One region of the Mesorhizobium sp. YL-MeA3-2017 genome, then DNA from elsewhere that is predicted to be linked to it. Evidence: riboswitches for the same ligand, from Rfam matches in the RefSeq annotation. Region 1 holds a riboswitch; each other region holds the start of a gene.
What was found. Region 1 has a riboswitch for cobalamin ahead of QFZ88_RS04030 (CbtB domain-containing protein). Riboswitches for the same ligand answer to the same signal wherever they lie in the genome.

Region 1 (3,201 bases):
TTCCCATCCAGGCCTACGAGATCCTGAAGAACGAGCAGACGGTGTCGATCCTCTACACCATCGTCTCGTTGCTCGGCCTGTCGGCGACGCTGTTCATGCCGATGCTGATCCACCGCTTCGCGCGCCGCTGGGTCTACACCGCCGGCGCGCTTTTGCTCGCCATCGGCTCGCTGTTTTTCGTCACCCATTCCTTGCCGGGGCAGATCTTCGGCATGCTGTGCCGGGTGATGGGGGCGAGCGCGCTGTCGATCACGCTCAACCTCTACATCATGGATCATATCCGCAAGGCGGACCTGATGCAGGCCGAGTCGCTGCGCATGGCGTGGTCGATGATCGCCTGGACCACCGGTCCGACGCTCGGCATTTTCCTCTACACGCATTACGGCATCTATGCCGCGCATGGCGCGGTCGCGGTGTTCGCGCTCTGCCTGCTGGCGCTGTTCTGGTACTACCGGCTGGGCGACAACCCGATGATCGTGCCGGGCAAGAGCCGACCCATCAATCCGCTCGCCAATATCGGCCGCTTCGTGCGCCAGCCCCGGCTGAGGCTCGCCTGGCTGATCGCCTTCGGCCGCTCCTGCTACTGGACCACCTTCTTCGTCTACGGTCCCTTGTTCATGGTCATCACCGGCCAGGGCAAGCTGGCTGGCGGTCTGCTGGTTTCGGCCGGCAACGCGATGCTGTTCCTGGCGATCTTCTGGGGCAGGGCGGGCAAACGCTACGGCGCCCGCAACGTGATGACGCTCGCCTTTGCCGGGATGGCGATATCGCTTTGGCTGGCCGGCGCCATCGGCGAACTCGTGCCGCTCGCCACTGCCGGCCTGTTGCTGGTCGGCGCCCTGTTCACCATCGCATTGGATGCCATCGGTTCCACCGCCTTCATGCGCTCGGTGCGCACCTATGAGCGTCCGCAGATGGCGGCCGTCTACCGCACCTATCTCGACTTTTCGGAGCTGACGCCGCCGCTGGTCTATTCCGTGGTGCTGGCCTTTTTCGGGCTGGGCTCGGTCTTCGCCACGCTTGGCTGCCTCGCCGCCGTCTGCGGCCTTGTCACCTGGCGCTACCTGCCGAAGTCGATGTAGCGAGCGCCTTTCCTTCTCCCGCAAGGGGAGAAGGGATGGCGCCCGGTCCGCACGATGACGCTTCTGCATCCACCGATGGCGGAATTTGGTTTGCCGGGCGGCGCAATTCTCCCTATAGTCCACGATGTCGTCGGTCCCTTCGGGACCAAGAGGGAATACGGTGGGGAGGGAAGAAAATGTCCGTCCGAAACCGTGGCTGCCCCCGCAACTGTGAGCGGTAGTCCTCTCCAATGCCACTGAGGTTCGCCTCGGGAAGGTGGAGAAGGGCGCAGATCCGCAAGCCAGGAGACCTGCCGGCGACAGCAATGATGGCAATGCCCTCGGGTGGAGGGCGAAAGGACAGACCATGAATACCGCAACCATTTCCCTCGGCGCCTCGACCTCCTCGCAGTCGCGCTTCCTGCAACTGGCGCTGGCCGGCCTGCTCGGCATTTTCATCGTCGGCTTCACTGGCTTCTCGCATATCGAGGCCGTGCACAACGCCGCCCACGATGCACGCCACTCGATGGCGTTCCCCTGCCACTAACCAGGGGGAACCCACCATGTCTGTTTTTCGCAACGTCGTGTTCGTCGCGGCGATCGCTGGGCTATTGGCCGGCATCGTGCTCGCCTGCCTGCAGGCCTATGCCACCGTTCCGCTGATCCTGAAGGCCGAGGTCTATGAACAGGCCGGCGGCGGTCACGAGCATCCGGCGCCGGCTGCTCCCGCGGCTGATGCCGGCGCGGCCACCACCGCCATGAGCACGCCGGCCCCGGCCGCCGCCGCTCCGGCCGAAGAGGAAGGCTGGGCGCCCGCCGATGGCGCCGAGCGCTTCTCCTTCAACGTGGTCTCCAATATCGTCACCGGCATCGGCTTCGCGCTGATCCTTGTCGCCTTCTCGGAATTCGCCGGCGGCATCGGCAACTGGCGCCAGGGCGTGTTCTGGGGTCTGGCCGGCTTTGCCGTCTTCACGCTGGCGCCGGGCCTCGGCCTGCCGCCGGAACTGCCGGCCATGCCCGCCGCCGACCTTCTGCCCCGGCAGATCTGGTGGGTGGCAACGGTGGTGGCAACGGCGATCGGCCTGGCGCTGATCGCCTTCCGCCGCTCGCTGCCGCTGACGATCCTGGCGGTCGCGCTGATCGTCGCGCCGCACATCGTCGGCGCGCCGCAGCCGGCAAGCTACGACACGCCGATCCCGGAAGGCCTGCACCACCAGTTCGTGGTGGCGGTCACCATCACCAATCTGGTGTTCTGGCTGGTGCTCGGCGCCGTCGTCGGCATCGTGCGCGGTCGCTTCACCGGGCAGGCGTCGAACCTTCGCGACAGCTTTGCCTGATCGGCAAAGCGTTTGCTTCATCATCGGCGGTGCGCGCTCGGGCAAGAGCGCGCATGCCGAAAAACTCATTACAGCGCTGCCGGCGCCGTGGACCTACATTGCCACCGCACAAGCCTATGACGAGGAGATGCGCGAGCGCATCGCCCATCACCGCGCCCGCCGTGGCGAAGGGTGGGAAACGCTCGATGCGCCGCTCGACCTTGTCGGCGCGCTCACGAGTTTGCCGTCGGGGCGGCCGGTGCTGGTCGATTGCCTGACGCTCTGGCTCACCAACCACATGCTGGCCGAACACGATGTCGAGGCCGAATGCGCGCGCCTTGTCGCCACGCTCGCCAAACCGCGCGGCCCATGGTTCGTGGTTTCCAACGAGGTGGGCCTGGGCATCGTGCCCGACAATGCGCTGGCCCGCCGTTTTCGCGACGCCGCCGGGCGTCTCAACCAGCAGGTCGCCTCGGTCGCCAGTGAAGTGGTGCTGACGGTTGCCGGCCTGCCGCTCAAGGTGAAATGACATGACCGGGATCGACGAGGCGGAAGCCGAGCGCCATCGCGCCAAGATGGCCAAGCGCAAGGCCGTGCAGGACGCCGAGGTGGCGGCAAAGACAATCGAAAAAGGCCTGCTGATCGTCAACACGGGGCCCGGCAAGGGCAAGACCACCGCCGCCTTCGGCCTGGCGCTGCGCATGCTGGGTTACGGCCGGCGCGTCGGCGTTGTGCAGTTCATCAAGGGCAAATGGCACACCGGCGAGCGCGAGGCCTTCGCGGCTTTCGGCGAGCGCGTCGTGTGGCATTCGATGGGCGAGGGT
Region 2 (3,201 bases), 3.8 Mb from region 1:
GCCGCTGCCATGTTCGAGCGGCCTAACCTTCGGCTCGCTGGCGCGCTGCAGGATGAAGGCCGTCATGCCGAAGGCGAGGAACAATGTGCTGGCCAGCATGCCGGCTTCCGGGAACAGGGCGACGGAGAGGCCGACCGACAGCGAGGCGCCGGCAATGTAGACGAGCTCATCCGCCGCCGATTCGAAGGCGAAGGCGGTGTTGAGCTCAGGCCGGTCGCGGAAGATTTCGGTCCAGCGCGCCCGCACCATGGCCGGCACGCTGGGCATGGCGGCGGCCAGGAAGGCCGAGACGAACAGCGTCCAGGCCGGCCAGTCCTGGTTGGTGGCGACGAGAAGTGCTGCGAAGGCGATGATCGAGACGATCGTCGTCGGCACCGCGACGGCGGTCTGGCCCATGCGGTCGACCAGCCGCGATATCTGCGGCGCCAGGAAGGCGTTGGTGAAGGCGAAGGTGGCGGAAACGCCGCCGGCCAGCCAATATTCGCCGCGCGTCTGCGACAGCATGGCGACGATGCCGATGGGCGCCATGGCGATGGGCAGGCGGGCGATGAAGGCCGCGGCCGCAAAACCCTTGGTTCCCGGGGTTCGGAAGATTTCGCTGTAAGGATTGTGCATCGGAGCACTCCTGGATTTTCGAAGGGGTGCCACATACATACGTGGCGTATGCGAATGAGATAATTGCATACGTTGCGTATGTCAATTAATATGCGGTGCGTATGTGAAAAAATATACGCGACGTATGTGAAAAGGAACGACCAGATGAGGACCGCGCACAAACCTCGCAGCGAAATGATCGCCGAGACGCGCGCCAAGCTGATCGCGGCGGCGCGGCGCGCCTTCGCCACCGTCGGTTACGCCAACGCCTCGATGGACGACTTCACCGCCGAGGCGGGGCTGACCCGCGGCGCGCTCTATCATCACTTCGGCGACAAGAAGGGATTGCTGGAGGCCGTCATCGCCGAGCTCGACGCGGAGATGAACGAGCGGCTGTGCGTCATCTCGGCCCGGGCGACGGACCGCTGGCAGCGCTTCGTCGATGAGAATGTCGGCTATATCGAAATGGCGCTGGAGCCGGAAATCCAGCGCATCGTGCTGCGCGACGGTCCGGCAATCCTCGGCGACCCGTCGCAATGGCCCAATGCCAATGCCTGTATCACCTCGATAACCGGCAACCTCACCGCGCTGAAGGAGGAGGGCGTGGTCGGCGACATCGACCCGGAGGCGATGGCGCGCATCGTCAGCGGCGCCTCGCTTTACGCCGCACAGTGGATCGCCAACGCCGACGATCCGCATGAGACGTCGAAGAAGGCGGTCAAATCCTTTCGCGCGCTTCTGGAAGGGCTGCGCGTGCGCGACAATCAGGCTGCCTGACGGTTACCGGTCCGCGCCGGGTGCAACGCAGGCGGCCTTCAGCGCCTCCTCGCCGGCGCCGGCATAGGTCTCGCTCATGATGAGGTCGGCCAGCGGCAGCCGCGAGGCCCAGCCGCTGTGCTCCAGGTCCGGCCGCGCGGCGAACTCGCGGACATGGCCGACGCAGAGATAGGCGATGGGCACGACCGGCTCGGGAATGTCGAGCAGGCGCTTGAGCGCGTCGGCATCGAGAATGCTGACCCAGCCCACGCCGATGCCTTCCGCCCGCGCCGCCAGCCAGAAATTCTGCACGGCGCAGACCGTGCTGAAGAGATCCATCTGCGGATTGTGCCAGCGGCCGAGCGGCGAGCCCTCGCTGCGGCGCCGGTCGCAGGTGATGCAGAGGTTCAGCGCGCTTTCGCAGATGCCTTCCAGCTTGAGCTTGCGGTAGAGCGCCTGCCGCTCCCCGGCGATGTGTGGCAGTTCCTCGTTGCGCGCCGCGAGGAACAGGTCGCGCACCGCCTCGCGCCGGCCCATGTCGCGGACAACGACGAAGTTCCAGGGCTGCATGAAGCCGACCGAGGGTGCGTGATGCGCGGCCGTCAGAAGCCGCGCCAGCACGGCGTCGTCGATGGGGTCTGGGCGGAAATGGCTGCGCACGTCGCGGCGCGTGAAGATGGCGCGGTAGACGGCGTCGCGTTCGAAATCCTCGAACGAATTGTCGGGGGAGGCTGGAGTGCGGACGGCGTGCATCGCGTTTCCCTTGCGATCGGAACCATACCATCCGCCCGTCCATGCGGATGACCATTCCTGCCCGGCCGGTCTTCTGGCTTGGGTTCGTCCCGCTTGCGGCGCCTTCCCGTTCCGAAAAACAGTGGCCTTTGCCGAGCGGTCCCCCATACAGCGCTGGGCACGCCACGGATTTTCACCGTGTTCCCGATTCTCCCGCCTCGCAGCGGGCACCTGGCAGCGATGTCATCTTAGCGCATTGCCGGCGTAAGAACAGCCGGGAAGCCGACGCCAAATGACGCGCCGGGCATTTTCCCCAGCGCCATGCCGCTTGTCGCGTGGCCATCACGACCATTGCTGATAAGATAGGGCGATGACGACCCGCCTTTATTCGCATCCGATCTTTCTGGAGCACATCACGCCGCCCGGCCACCCGGAGCGGCCGGACCGGCTGCGCGCCATCGAGCGTGTGCTCGACGACGAGGCTTTCGCCGCGCTCGACCGGCGCGAGGCGCCATTGGGCGACGAGGCGACCATCCTCTATTGCCATCCGAGGGATTTCGTCGAACGCGTGCGCAAGGCGATCCCCGCGACCGGCCTTGCCCAGATCGACACCGACACCACTGCCAGCCCGAAGACCTGGCAGGCTGCGCTGACCGCGATCGGCGCTGCCAATGCGGCGGTGGACGATGTCTTCGCCGGCGATGCCGACAATGTCTTCGTGGCGGCGCGGCCGCCCGGCCACCATGCCGAAAAGACCACCGCCATGGGCTTCTGCCTGTTCAACACTGCCGCGATTGCCGCGCGTCACGCGCAGGAAAAGCATGGCGTCGAGCGTGTCGCCATCGTCGACTGGGACGTGCACCACGGCAACGGCACCCAGGACATTTTCTGGGACGATCCCTCGGTGCTCTACTGTTCGACGCATCAGATGCCGCTTTTCCCTGGCACCGGCGCCAAGAACGAGACCGGTGCCGGCAACATCGTCAACGCGCCGCTGGCGCCAGCCACCGGCAGCGATGTCTTCCGGGAGGCGTTCCGCACCCGTGTCTTGCCGGCGATCGACGCCTTCGCGCCGGATCTCGTCATCATCTCGGCCGGCTTCGACGCGCATCATCGCGA
Region 3 (3,201 bases), 4.0 Mb from region 1:
ATCGCCCTCGGCAATCTCAAGTCGACGACGATCTTCTCGACCGGCACCGAAACGGCGGCCGCGTCGAGGCCGACGGCGCGCGCAAGTGCCGCGATCACGTCTCCCAACGGAATGACCGTCGAGCCATAGGCGATCGACAGCAGCGCCAGCAGGACAATCAGTGCCGCGCCAATACCGATCGCCGCGCCGTAGGACCTCGTCACGTTCAGAAAGCCTCCGGGTGCATGGCCTTGGCGATCTTGTCGATGGCTTCGATGTTGGCCGGCCCGGGCGTCAGCTCCGCATAACGAAGGGCGACGAAGCGGTTGTTCTTGACCGCGTCCGTTTCCTTCATGGCCGGGTGGCTTTTAAGAAAATCAATCAGCTTCCGGTAGCCGGCCGCATCCTGGTAGTCGAGCAGGACCAGGAATTCCGGGTTCCTGGCGGCGACCGTCTCCCAGTCGGTGTTGCCCCAGCTGGTCTGCATGTCAGCCATGATGTTGGTGCCGCCGGCGGCCTCGATCATCGCGGTCGGAATGGCGAATTTGCCGGCGGTGAAAGGCTTGTCCTCGCCGGAATCGTAGAGGAAGACGCGCGTGCCGCTGCGGTTGCCGACCTTGGCGGTGATAGTGCCAAGCCTTTCCTTCCAGCCGGCGACCAGGGCGTTCGCCTTCTCTTCCTTGCCGAAAATCTTGCCGAGTTTCTCGACGTCGCCAAACAACAGGTCCATCGACGCCGCCGGGCGGTTCTTGTCGACGTGGATACAGCTTTCGGTGAGAAGCAGCGTCTTGATGCCGTGCGGGGCCAGCGTATCAGGCGTCACCTCGCCGCCGGGCTTCATGCCGTAATACCAGCCGGCGAAGAAGAAATCGGGCTCGACCGCGAGCAGGTTTTCCAGCGTCGGATACTTCGGCGCGAGTTCCGGGATCGCGCCCTGGGCGGCCTTGAACGCGGCATCGACCTTGTACCAGCCGGTGATGCCGGTCAGGCCGACGATCTCGGGCTGCAGCCCCAGCGCGAAGGCCATTTCAGACATGTTGAGATCGTTGATGACCGCGCGCTTGGGCGGCGCGTCGAAAGTCAGCGGAACGCCGCAATTGTCGACGGTGACCGGGAAGGCAAAAGCCGCCGATGCAAACAGCGAGAGGGCAAGACCAAGCGCAAGACGTTTCATGGGAACTCCGTTGGGATTGTTCAGCGGGAAAGGCGGATCGGAACGTCGAAGACCGTCAGTTCGCGGTCCCGTTCTTCCGGATGGGGGAACCGCAACACGTCGATCGAAAAGACCTCGCGCACCAGAGCGGGCGTCAGCGTCTCGACCGGCGAGCCGAGCGCGCGCAACCGCGCCTTGTCCATGACGGCGACATGGGTGGCAAAGGGCGCGACCAGCGGCAGGTCGTGCAAGACGGTGACGACGGCGATGCCCAGCCTGGCAACGAATTCGAGCAATTCGCCGCGCGCGCGGGGGTCGAGGTGATTGGTCGGCTCGTCGAGGAACAGCACGGTCGGCCGCTGCGCGATGGCGCGGGCAAGCTGGGCGCGCTGGCGCTCGCCGCCGGAGAGTGAGCCCATGGCGCGCGCTTGCAGCGGCAGCAGGCCGGTCTGACCAAGCGCATCGACAACGATGTCGCGCTCGTCCGCCTGGCCATGCAGGCTGGCATGCGGGATGCGACCGAGCCCGACATAGTCGAGGACGGACAGGCGTGGGTCCGGCTGGTCGGACTGGCCGACGACGGCGATCCTGCGCGCCCGCTCGGCCATCGACAGCCGGTCGAGCCGTTGGCCCTCGAGGCTGACCGTGCCCCGGCTCGGGCGCAGCATGCCGCACAGCATGCGCAAAAGCGTCGTCTTGCCGGCGCCGTTGGGGCCGATGATGGCGAGCCTTTCACCGGCTGCCAGGTCGATGCCGACTTCCTCGACGAGGCTGACGCCGGTTTCAGGCCGGTAACAAAGGCCGCGGGCCTGAAGAACCGGCCCGTTCATGGCAGAACGTCCGATGCGACGCGTGAGGTGCGTGGCGAGACCGACGCGGCCGCCGCGCGGCATACGCGTTTGCGTCGAAGAGCAGCAATACCTTCCACCGATCTCTCTTTCGATCAGGCGCGGAAGGATGGCCGGGATGACGGCAGACGCCGCCCTCTAAGCTTCCTCCCGGCACACCCCGTCCGGTCAACTCGTTGCGATGGCAGGTCTCCTGGCTCGCGGGTCTCGGCTCGGTCCTGCCTTCCCGGCCTGTCGGCCAGTGGCGTATTTCGGACTTTGCTACCGCTTACAGTTGCGGGGGCAGCCATGGCCTCGGCCCGAAGAGCCTCACCATGTTCCCTTTTCACCCCGGACCTTTCGATTCGGGGAACCATCGTCGGGCACCCTATTGGGGCGGCCGCCGCGTGGCAATGGCCATTCATGCTCGCCCGCGGAGCCGGCGGCGGGCCGATCGCCGGGCGGCGTATAACGAACGCGCGGGCGGTGGCAGTCGCAGTCGATATGGCTCCGGGCGGTGAACAGTTTGCGCAGCGAAGCGATGATCATGCCGCCTGCCCTTCCCAGTTCGGGAACGGATCGGACATGTCGCGCCACAGCTCCGGCGCGAAGACCGGACAATCGACGAGGCAGGCATCGAGCTCGGCCCGGATATGGACCTCGTTCATGGGATTGCAGCCGATGAAGACCAGTTCCTGGCGGCGGTCGCCCCACATTGGATCGAGATAGGGCAGCATGGCGTCCCGCCATTCATTGCTGTCGGGCCAGCGGTTGCGGGGAACTGCGGCCCACCACAGGCCGCGCCTGCCGGTTTTGACCAGCGCGCCGGCCTGGCTCAGTTCGCCGACATGGCTTGGCCGCGTCGCCAGCCAGAAAAAACCCTTGGCGCGCACCACGCCCGGCCACGGCCGGCTGACGAATGCCTTCAGCTTCATTGGATCGAAGGGGCGGCGCTCGCGATAGACAAAGGAGCGGATGCCGTATTCCTCGGTCTCGGGCATGTGGTCCTTGAAGCCGTTCAGCTCCTTGAACCAGAGCGGGTGCTGTTCGGCGCGTTCGAAATCGAAGCGGCCGGTGTCGAGCACCTTGCCGAGCGGGACGCGGCCGAAATCCGCCTCGATCAGTTCGGCCTCGGGGTTGAGCGCACGGACGATCTTGCGCGCCAGTTCGCGATCGGGCGCGGCGCAGGCCGAGACCTTGTTGAGCACGACGACATCGGCGAATTCGATCTGCTCGACCAGC
Region 4 (3,201 bases), 2.6 Mb from region 1:
GCGTCGCAATCGGCTTCACGCAGGCGCCGCCGCAGGCGGCTCACATGCGAGTCCAGGGCGTTGGATTCGATGTCTTCATTGATGTTGTAGACGGACGATTCCAGCGTCTCGCGCTGGACGACGCGCCCCGCGCGCCTCACCAGGGTTTCCAGTATGGCCAGTTCGCGGCGCGGAATCTCCAGCACTTTCTGTCCCACACTCGCCGATCTGTGGTTGAGATCGAACACCAGATTGCCGATCTGCGTGGTGCCCAGCGCGTCCAGGCTGTAGCGGCGCAGGACCGCGCGGGCGCGGGCGACGAGCTCGGTCGGCTCGAAGGGTTTGCCGACATATTCGTCCGCCCCTTTGTCCAGGGCCGATGCGATGTCGAAAGGGTCGTCCAGCGCGGTCAGGACCAAGGTGGCGGGCCGCGGCCGCAGCCGGCGCAGCACCGGAAGCAGCGAAAGGCCGTCGCCATCGGGAAGCCGGCGGTCGATGATCACCAGATCGAACGGATGGGCGATCAAGGCCGCCTCGGCTTCCGCGATTGTCGCAAAAGCGTCGGTCACCCCGATCGCGCTTTCCATGATGTGCTTCAACGAGGATGCGAGCTCGCGATCATCCTCAACGATCAATACGTGCATTGGTCACTGTTGCTTGAGAGGGGTGTGCTTTAGCCGGAGATCACGTCGCGGTCCATGCCGTCAGTATTCGTAGCGCTCGTCGTCGAACGGGCGGTCGCCCCGGCGATCCCTGTCCAGGTCAAATCGCTGCAGACATCTTGAGAAGCTTGGGGTTCCGTCGATAAACCCGTAGGACAGACAGCGTTCCCGATCGCGTGTGTTCTGACAGCCGGACAGAACAACAGCGATACACACCACAGATAACAAACGCATTGCAGGCCTCATCTCGAAATCATTGCGGCACCAGATGCCGTCGCCCTGCTTCGCGTCGTCACATTGCAACAATGTTACGGGTCGATGTTGTCGCTACGCCACCCGCCGCCTGCCGCACAGGCCAGTGCGAAAGTCCTGAAAACGACACGGTCCCGATTCACCAATCCGATACCCCGATCGGAGATTGCTGTTGGCCGCGACATCGCGGCAATTGTCTATTGTCGGTGTTCATGGTTACCTGCACGGGTTCTAATTGAGACGCGCCGCAGCCCGATGGCGCCGGGTGATGAGACGGTCATGTCCGAACAGGAAACGGAACATCGCGAGCGCGAGCACCGGCAACGCGTGCTCAAGGGCGCGACGATCATCACCAGTATCCACACGTCGGAAATCCCCTGCGTCATCCGCAACCAGCATGCCAACGGCGCCGAACTGAAGGTGGCTGCCGACGTCGTCGTGCCGGAACGATTCAGCCTCTACGTGCCGGTGGACGGCGTTGCCTATGAGGCCGTGCTGCGCTGGCGCCGCAACGACCGCGTCGGCGTGCAATTCGTCGGCCAGGGTCCGAAACCGCGCCTCCATTACGGCTGAGGTCGCGGCATCACTGCCATCGCGGCATTCGTTCGCCGGCCCGGTTGACGCGCCGGGCGGCCATGGCTAGCTTCCGAATCGGAATTGGTTCCGCCGCGAGGCGGATGAAAAGGGAACACGGTGAGGCCGAGCAATCGGACGAAGCCGCGACTGCCCCCGCAACTGTAACCGTTGAGCCTTCTTCCACGATGCCACTGGCGCTGACGCGACCGGGAAGGCGGAAGAGAGCGATGACACGGAAGTCAGGAGACCTGCCTGTTCCGGTCACCCATGCTTGATCACGGGGTGTGATCAGGCGCGGTCGTCCGTGGCGGTGACACGACAAAGTGTTGCCGCGTGCCGGAACGGCCGAGAGGTGAAATGCGACCCGTCGCAAATCCTCGCATCGCCACATCCGTCTGCGGTTCGTGATGAACCTTGCGGCGCCGTTGCGCCGTCGATCCTTTTGGGGGCGGAAGTGAAAAAGACTGTTTTCCTGGCCGGCGCAGTGGCGCTGGCTTCGACGAACCATGCCGGCGCGCAGGACGATAATGACCGCGGCGACGTCACGATGCTCGACCGCATCGTGGTCACCACACCGCTGAGACGCGAAACCACGCTGGAGCGCTCGACTTCCTCGGTGACTGTGATCGATGCCAGGAGCATCGAACGCTCGGCCGCGCCCGATCTGCCCTCGCTGCTGAAAGCCTATACAGGCGTTTCCATCATCACCTATGGCGGTCAGGGTGCCGGCGCCAATCTTTATCTGCGTGGCATGTCAGCCAGCCAGACGCTGGTGCTGGTCAATGGCGTCCGGGCGAGTTCTGTCACCACCGGCACCGCCTCGCTCGGCAACATCCCGCTCGATTCGATCGAACGCATCGAAATCGCCAAGGGCGCGCATTCGGCGCAATACGGCTCCGACGCCATGGGCGGTGTCGTCAACATCATCACCAAGCAGGGCGGCCCCTGCGCCGACGGCCGCGACAGCAGCGCCTCCATCACCACCGGCGTCAGCCATCCGTGGGGCGGAACCCTGTCCGGCAATTTGCGCGGCCGCAACGCGAGCGGCGTCGACTATTCGATCGGCGGCAGCGTCATCGGCACGCGCGGCTATGATTTCACCACGCCGACGGCCTGGGGCCACGAGCCGGACGATGACGGCTTCCTGCTCGGCTCGATAAACGCTTCGCTGTCGAAGCAGTTCGACTGGGGGCGCATCTATGGCGACGCGCTGATTTCGCGCAGCCGCGGCCAGTACGACGCCTCCTATCCCGACGCCAATGAAGTCGACACGACAAGTTTCGTCGGCAAACTGGGCGCCGAGATCAAACATGCCGAAGACTGGATCTCGACGATCGAACTGTCGAACTCCGTCGACCGCTCCCGCAATTTCCGCGACGGCGTGGCCGGCGACAGCCGTTTCAATTCCAGCCGCTACGGCATCTTCGCATCGACCCAGAAGGGTTTCGACACCGGCGCCATGTCGCATGTGCTGACCAGCGGCGTGGAGGCCTATCGCGAACAGGTGGATTCCACCGTCAAATTCGACGTGACCGCGCGTACGCTGGCGGCGGTGTTCAGCCAATACTCGCTATCATACGACGCGCTGACGATCGACAGCGGCATCCGCTATGACCACAACGGCCAATTTGGCGGCGCCACCACCTACAATGTCGGCGCGAGCTATGAAATCCTGCCCGACGTCACGTTGCGCTCATCCTATGCCACCGGCTTCAGGGCACCGAGCTTCAAC

Region 2: another riboswitch for cobalamin. It lies ahead of bluB (5,6-dimethylbenzimidazole synthase); the one in region 1 lies ahead of QFZ88_RS04030 (CbtB domain-containing protein).
Region 3: another riboswitch for cobalamin. It lies ahead of QFZ88_RS22825 (ABC transporter ATP-binding protein); the one in region 1 lies ahead of QFZ88_RS04030 (CbtB domain-containing protein).
Region 4: another riboswitch for cobalamin. It lies ahead of QFZ88_RS16625 (TonB-dependent receptor domain-containing protein); the one in region 1 lies ahead of QFZ88_RS04030 (CbtB domain-containing protein).

What each region holds. Positions count from the first base shown of each region.
Region 1 is NZ_JAUSVH010000001.1:862,451-865,651, reverse strand. Features, by position in the region: gene QFZ88_RS04035 (MFS transporter) at 1-1,082, shown strand, start outside; cobalamin riboswitch at 1,197-1,395, shown strand; gene QFZ88_RS04030 (CbtB domain-containing protein) at 1,429-1,608, shown strand; gene QFZ88_RS04025 (CbtA family protein) at 1,625-2,398, shown strand; gene cobU (bifunctional adenosylcobinamide kinase/adenosylcobinamide-phosphate guanylyltransferase) at 2,391-2,906, shown strand; gene cobO (cob(I)yrinic acid a,c-diamide adenosyltransferase) at 2,908-3,201, shown strand, end outside.
Region 2 is NZ_JAUSVH010000001.1:4,614,886-4,618,086, forward strand. Features, by position in the region: gene QFZ88_RS21745 (MFS transporter) at 1-615, opposite strand, end outside; gene QFZ88_RS21750 (TetR/AcrR family transcriptional regulator) at 760-1,371, shown strand; gene bluB (5,6-dimethylbenzimidazole synthase) at 1,375-2,103, opposite strand; cobalamin riboswitch at 2,149-2,332, opposite strand; gene QFZ88_RS21760 (histone deacetylase family protein) at 2,453-3,201, shown strand, end outside.
Region 3 is NZ_JAUSVH010000001.1:4,857,334-4,860,534, reverse strand. Features, by position in the region: gene QFZ88_RS22835 (FecCD family ABC transporter permease) at 1-203, opposite strand, end outside; gene QFZ88_RS22830 (ABC transporter substrate-binding protein) at 206-1,153, opposite strand; gene QFZ88_RS22825 (ABC transporter ATP-binding protein) at 1,174-1,962, opposite strand; cobalamin riboswitch at 2,146-2,352, opposite strand; gene zigA (zinc metallochaperone GTPase ZigA) at 2,505-3,201, opposite strand, start outside.
Region 4 is NZ_JAUSVH010000001.1:3,461,337-3,464,537, reverse strand. Features, by position in the region: gene QFZ88_RS16635 (response regulator) at 1-623, opposite strand, end outside; gene QFZ88_RS16630 (hypothetical protein) at 1,173-1,466, shown strand; cobalamin riboswitch at 1,535-1,740, shown strand; gene QFZ88_RS16625 (TonB-dependent receptor domain-containing protein) at 1,924-3,201, shown strand, end outside.